Gluconacetobacter diazotrophicus PA1 5: one gene and its partner. Each later gene encodes a partner of the first gene's protein in a complex. Links are inferred from orthologs where the notes say so. Each region holds a gene or a part of one and is shown on either strand. Other genes may lie near its edges. The genes, in order: uvrB and GDI_RS09470.

The links.
Region 2: the proteins of uvrB (region 1) and GDI_RS09470 are in contact, whole or in part, in a crystal structure (PDB 7EGT), measured with the Thermus thermophilus proteins. The link is inferred for Gluconacetobacter diazotrophicus PA1 5 from one-to-one orthologs. Residues at the interface, in WP_096411307.1 of Thermus thermophilus: Glu23, Leu25, Arg26, Asp27, Gly28, Glu29, Arg30, Phe31, Arg55, Glu326, Asp327, Phe328, Glu379, Ser382, Gln383, His398, Gly400, Arg401; in WP_096412145.1 of Thermus thermophilus: His654, Arg656, Phe657, Gln666, Asp668, Glu669, Lys680, Arg681, Leu682, Ser683, Lys685, Tyr686, Ala687.

The regions. Positions count from the first base shown.
Region 1 is NC_010125.1:2,153,897-2,157,185, reverse strand. The notes cover bases 81-3,053. They hold uvrB (excinuclease ABC subunit UvrB), read left to right. Parts: upstream 81-437; coding sequence 438-2,669; downstream 2,670-3,053. Other genes in these bases: GDI_RS10035 (aldose 1-epimerase), read left to right, coding at 2,719-3,053; GDI_RS10045 (exonuclease domain-containing protein), read right to left, coding at 81-325. Also shown: more of GDI_RS10045, read right to left, coding at 1-80; more of GDI_RS10035, read left to right, coding at 3,054-3,289. UniProt on the Escherichia coli protein: The UvrABC repair system catalyzes the recognition and processing of DNA lesions. A damage recognition complex composed of 2 UvrA and 2 UvrB subunits scans DNA for abnormalities.
Region 2 is NC_010125.1:2,019,721-2,023,067, reverse strand. The notes cover bases 310-3,340. They hold GDI_RS09470 (ATP-dependent helicase), read right to left. Parts: upstream 2,951-3,340; coding sequence 668-2,950; downstream 310-667. Other genes in these bases: GDI_RS09465 (JAB domain-containing protein), read left to right, coding at 2,998-3,340; GDI_RS09475 (50S ribosomal protein L11 methyltransferase), read right to left, coding at 310-671. Also shown: more of GDI_RS09475, read right to left, coding at 1-309; more of GDI_RS09465, read left to right, coding at 3,341-3,347. UniProt on the Escherichia coli protein: A helicase with DNA-dependent ATPase activity. Unwinds DNA duplexes with 3'-5' polarity. Translocates on single-stranded DNA with 3'-5' polarity. Initiates unwinding more efficiently from a nicked substrate than double-stranded DNA.

The DNA of each region.
Region 1 (3,289 bases):
CGCGATGGGCCGCCATCGCCGCCGGCCGGTCCGCCGGGTGCAGGATGTCGGGCGCGATCTCGGCAAAGGGCGGGGCGTCGCGCACGTGCGCGTCGGTAATGTGATGGATCGCCATGGTCTGCGGCGTGATGGGGCCGCCCGGGTGGGTCAGGCGCGCCCCGGGTGGGCCGGCCAGGGCCCAGGTGCCGTCGGCGTCCCGGGCGACATCCTGCCAGCCGATTTCGACGATCCCGCCATCGGCGGCATTCCGCCCGCTGGTTTCCAGGTCGATCACGCGGACGAACGGCGTGGGCGGGCTGCCGGAAGGGGGGATGGAACCGTCCATCCCGCGAGTGTAGGCCGCGCGGGCGAGATGCCAAGGCCGAATTGCGGCGGGGGGCGGGTGTGCGTGCGATGGGCCTTGCGTCCGGGTCGCGCGATCCCCACAGTCCGCAACTATGCCCGCGCCCGCCAGCAAGAAGACCCGCCGTCCCGATCCGTCGGACGAGATCGTGACCTTCCAGCCCGAACGGCAGCCGCCGAAGGAGAAGACGCGGCGACTGACCATCCAGTCGCCCTACGAACCGGCGGGCGACCAGCCGCGTGCCATCGGCGAACTGGTGGCGGGGGTCGAAGGCGGCGAGCGCGACCAGGTGCTGCTGGGCGTTACCGGGTCGGGCAAGACCTTCACGATGGCCAAGATCATCGAGGCGACGCAGAAACCCACCCTGATCCTGGCGCCGAACAAGACGCTGGCGGCCCAGCTCTATGGCGAGATGAAGCAGTTCTTCCCCGACAACGCGGTGGAATATTTCGTCAGCTACTACGATTACTACCAGCCCGAGGCCTATGTCCCGCGCTCGGACACCTATATCGAAAAAGACAGCCAGATCAACGAACAGATCGACCGTATGCGCCACGCCGCGACCCAGGCGCTGCTGGAACGCAACGACGTCATCATCGTGGCCTCGGTGTCGTGCATCTACGGTATCGGCTCGGTCGAAACCTATTCGCGCATGGTGGTGCGGCTGGAGGTCGGGGGGGAGATCGACCGCGACCGGCTGGTCAAGGCGCTGGTGGACCTGCAATACCGGCGCAACGACGCGGCCTTCCAGCGCGGAACCTTTCGCGTGCGCGGTGAAAGCGTGGACGTGTTCCCGGTGCAGAACGAGGACCGGGCCTGGCGGATCTCGCTGTTCGGCGACGAAATCGACGCCATCACCGAATTCGATCCGCTGACGGGCGACAAGACCGGCGACCTGCAGGAGGTCAGCATCTACGCCAACAGCCATTATGTCACGCCGCGCCCCACGCTGAACCAGGCGGTGATCGGCATCAAGCATGAACTGCGCCAGCGCCTGAACGACCTGACGGAAGAGGGCAAGCTGCTGGAGGCCGAGCGGTTGCAGCAGCGCACCACGTTCGACCTGGAGATGATCGAGACCACCGGGGTGTGCAAGGGAATCGAGAATTATTCCCGCTACCTGTCCGGCCGCCAGCCCGGCGATCCGCCGCCGACCCTGTTCGAATATTTGCCCGAGGACGCGCTGCTGATCGTCGATGAAAGCCACGTCACCGTGCCGCAGATCGGCGGCATGGAGCGGGGGGATTTCGCGCGCAAGTCCATCCTGTCGGAATTCGGCTTCCGCCTGCCGTCCTGCCTGGACAACCGGCCGCTGAAATTCGCGGAATGGGACCTGTTCCGGCCGCAGACGATCTTCGTCAGCGCCACCCCCGGCCCGTGGGAAATGGAACGCGTGGGCGGCGTCTTTGCCGAACAGGTCATCCGCCCCACCGGGCTGATCGACCCGGTGACCGATATCCGCCCGGTGGAACGGCAGGTCGATGATCTGCTGGCGGAATGCCGCCTGACCATCGCAGCAGGGGGGAGGGTGCTGGTCACGACCCTGACCAAGCGCATGGCCGAGGACCTGACCGATTACATGAACGAGGCCGGGATTCGCGTCCGCTACCTGCATTCGGACGTCGATACGCTGGAACGGATCGAAATCATCCGCGACCTGCGCCTGGGCGCGTTCGACGTTCTGATCGGCATCAACCTGCTGCGCGAGGGGCTGGACATTCCCGAATGTTCGCTGGTCGCGATCCTGGACGCGGACAAGGAGGGCTTCCTGCGCTCGCGCACCTCGCTGGTCCAGACGATCGGGCGCGCGGCGCGCAACGTGGACGGGCGCGTCGTGCTCTATGCCGACAAGATGACCGACAGCCTGCGCTACGCCATCGAGGAAACGGCGCGGCGGCGGGAAAAGCAGTCGGCCTGGAACGCGGCGCACGGGATCACGCCGCAATCGGTCCGCAAGCAGATCGGCGAGGCCCTGTCTTCGGTGTTCGAGCAGGATTACGTCACCGTCGCGCCCACGAAGGATGGGGATGTCGCGGAATTCGTCGGCAAGGATTTGGGCAGCGCGATCGCCGAGTTGGAAAAGCGGATGCGCGCGGCGGCGGCGGACCTGGAATTCGAAACCGCGGCGCGGCTGCGCGACGAGATCAAGCGGCTGGAGGCGCTGGAACTGGGACTGGACCCGGTACCGGTGCCCGTCTCGACGGCAGGCACCGGGCGGCCGCCCCGGCGCAAGGCGGGCAAGGGACCCGAGCCGTTGGGGCCGGGCGGCGGCGGATATGATCCGTCCAAGGGGCGTGGACCGCGCCGCCGAGGTGGGGGACGATAGAAAGACGTCGTCACGGCAACGCAACCGGCGACGCGGGAGAACGAACGGAATGATCGAACTGACTGCCGGAACGGGCCGGCTGGGATTGCTGCCCGAACTGGGGGGTGCCGTCGCCTACTGGAAGAGCCGCGACATCTGCGTGCTGCACGCCGTCAGCGACGCCAACCTGCTGGCGCAGCGGGGCCGGGCGGTTTCGGGCTATCCGCTGGTTCCGTTCTCCAATCGCGTGGCCAACGGCCATTTCCGGTTCGAGGGTACCGAGTATCGGATGAAGCCCAATTTTGGCGGCGAGTCCAATACCCTCCACGGGAATGGCTGGGAGCATCCGTGGCAACTGGAATTGCTGGCCGACGACAGTGCGACACTGGTGCTGGACTGGCATCCCCCCTACGAGCAGGTGACGGGCCAGGTGATCGGCCAGTGGCCCTTCGCCTATCGTGCGCAACTGCGCTTCGACCTGCGCGAGGACAGCCTGTCGATCGGTATGCTGATCGAAAACACCGACCTGCGGTCCCAGCCGGTGGGAATGGGTTTCCACCCCTATTTTCCCCGGCGCAGCGGCCTGCAACTGGGCTTTGCTGCCGAAACGGTCTGGACGAACGACGAACACCACCTGCCCG
Region 2 (3,347 bases), 130 kb from region 1 along the record:
CGCTTCAGCCCGGGCGTGCGCCAGCCATTGCCCAGCCGCGCGGTGACCAGTCCGGACAGGCCGTTCAGGGCCGCGTTCTGCGCAGTAGTGCGCACCGACCAGGGTTCGATATCGACTGCCAGTACCGGGCGGTGCAGCAGCGCCGCCGCCGCCATGGCCAGGATTCCCGACCCGCAGCCCATGTCCAGGATGCGCTGCGGGCGGCGATGCGCCACGCTTTCCAGCGCCCGCAGGCAGCCCCGGGTCGATCCATGTTCGCCCGATCCGAACGCCATCCCGGCATCCAGCGTGATGGCGATGCGGCGTGACGCGGCAGGGGCGTCCAGATGCGTGCCGCGCACGACGAAGCGCCGCCCGACCGTCTGTTCGGGAAACGAATCATAGGTCCGGGCCAGCCAGCCCTCGGCCTCGGTCCGCACGCGTTCCAGTTCCGCCGCGTGGCCGGTCACGGTCGCGGCCAGTGCCAGCGCACCCGTCAGTTCGCTGTCGCCGTAGCCGACATCGCGTACGCCTTCGACCCGCCACAGGATCTGGCTGTCATCCAGTTCGAAAATGCCGATGGTGGTGCAGACGACCGACAGCGCGTCCTCGTACGCCATCACGGCCTCGGCCGGGACGGTGACGGCAATGGTTTCCAGTTCCGTCGCATGCCGACGGGTCAGAGATGTCATGGGATCTTCTCGACAAATGTATCCAGGACCCGTTTCGGGCCGGCTTTCTCGAACGCGACTTCCAGCCGGTTGCCCTCGACGGACGATATGGTTCCGTATCCGAATTTCTGGTGGAAGACCCGCGTTCCCACCGCCATCGCGGCAGTCGGGCCCTTTTCCCCCACATCGGTCACGCGCGGCCGCCGCGCCATGACCGGGAAGGCGGTGGAAGAGAGGGGCGCATGGCCGAACGTCCGCGACCGTGCCTGCGCCGCGCCCCCCGTGGTGGTGACGTGCTCGGCCGGCAGTTCCTCGATGAACCGGCTGGGGATCGCCGATTGCCAGTTGCCGTAGATGCGCCGGCTGGCGGCGTGGCTGATGACGGCCCGGTGCCGCGCCCGGGTAATGCCGACATAGGCCAGGCGCCGCTCCTCCTCCAGCCCCTTCAGGCCGCCCTCGTCCAGGGTGCGCTGGGACGGGAAGACCCCTTCCTCCCATCCCGGCAGGAAGACGGTGTCGAATTCCAGGCCCTTCGCGCCGTGCAGGGTCATGATGCTCAGGCGCTCGGCGCCGGCATTCTCCTCGTTTTCCATGACCAGCGCGACGTGTTCCAGGAAGCCGCCCAGGCTTTCGAAATCCGCCAGGGCCCGCACCAGTTCCTTCAGGTTGTCCAGCCGTCCGGGCGCCTCGGGCGAGGTATCGGCCTTCCACATGTCGATATAGCCGCTTTCTTCCAGCAGCGTTTCGACCACCACCACATGCCCCTCGCGCGGCAGGGCCTCGCGTCCGCGCGCCAGGCAGGCCATCAGCGCGGTCATCTGCTCGCGCGCGCGGCCCTTCAGCGCGCCCCGCGCGATCAGGTCCATCACGGCGGCGGCCAGAGGCATCTGGCCCTCGCGCGCGGCGACATGGAATTTCTGCATCGCGGCCGCGCCGATGCCGCGCCGGGGCACGTTGATGATCCGCTCGAACGCCAGGTCGTCCGCCGGCTGGTTCAGCACCCGCATATAGGCCATGGCGTCGCGGATTTCCGACCGCTCGTAGAATCGCAGCCCGCCGACGACGCGATAGGGCAGGCCCAGGGTGATCAGCCGTTCCTCGAACGCGCGGGTCTGGAATCCGGCCCGCACCAGGATCGCGATTTCCGCCAGGGAATGCCCCCCGGCGCGCAGCCGCTCGACCTCCTCGCCCACCAGGCGGGCCTCGTCGTCCGAATCCCAGACCGACGCCACGCGCACCTTCTCGCCCGATGCGTCCTCGCGTCCCGGGCGCAGGGTCTTGCCCAGCCGCCCGTCATTATGCGCGATCAGGCCGGACGCCGCCCCCAGGATCTGGGCGGTGGAACGGTAATTGCGTTCCAGCCGCACGACGGCGGCTCCGGGGAAGTCCCGTTCGAAGCGCAGGATGTTCTCGACCTCGGCCCCGCGCCAGGAATAGATCGACTGGTCGTCGTCGCCCACGCAGCAGATATTGGCGGGCTGGCCCTCGCGCTGGGCCAGCAGGCGCAGCCACAGATACTGGATCGTGTTCGTGTCCTGGTATTCGTCCACCAGGATATAGCGGAACAGCCGGTGATACTGGGCCAGCACGTCGGGCCGGGTCCGCAGGATCTCGGTCACGTGCAGCATCAGGTCGCCGAAATCGCAGGCGTTCAACTGGACCAGCCGTGCCTGGTAGGTGGCATAGATCGGGCGGCACTGCCCGCCGGCGAAGTCGCAATCCTCGGCCGGGGTCACGCGTTCGGGCGTCAGGCCCCGGTCCTTCCAGCGCTGGATGACGCCCAGGATACCCTGCGGCGGCCAGCGCTTGGTGTCGATGCGCAAGGGTTCGATCACCTGCTTCAGCAGGCGCAACTGGTCGTCGGTGTCCAGGATCGTGAAGCCGCTGCCCAGGCCCACATATTCGGCGTGGCGGCGCAGCATGCGCGCGCACAGGGCATGGAACGTGCCCAGCCACAATCCCTCGACCGGCTCGCCCAGCAGGGCGCCGATCCGCTCGCGCATTTCGCGCGCCGCCTTGTTGGTGAAGGTCACCGCCAGGATCTGGTATGGCCGCGCCCGGCCCGACAGCAGAATATGGGCGAAGCGGGTGGTCAGGACGCGCGTCTTGCCGGTGCCGGCGCCGGCCAGGACCAGCAACGGACCGTCGGTCGTCTCGATCGCCGCCCGCTGTTCGGGATTGAGCCGCTGAAGGTAGTCGGGACGATCAGCGGCGGGACGCTCGGGGAAGGGGGCTGGGGTCTGGGTCACGATTTCCGTATAGGGCGTCCGGAGATTATGACCAAGCTTATGCGCGCGCATTCGCGCGGGCAGGCGGGTCTGTGGCCAGGCGTGAAAGAGAGGATGGAATGACACGGACGGGCGGGGATGGGGGGAAAGCCCCCCGACAGAGTGCCCCGTTCAAGGAGACCGGCCCCACCGGGCACCGCGCCCGGATGCGCGCGCGCGTGCTGGCATCGGGCGCCGGGTCGCTGGCCGATTACGAAATTATTGAAATGCTGCTGTTTTCCGGCGTGCCGCGCCGCGATACCAAGCCGATGGCCAAGGCGCTGCTGAACCGGTTCGGCAGCCTGGGCGCCCTGCTGTCGGCGCCGGCCGATGCCCTGCGCGCGGCGGGCCTGTCGGACCGGGTGGCGCTGCCGCTGATGCTGCCGGCCAGCGTGGCCGAGCGTCTGTCGCGCCCCGACCCGCTGACGCG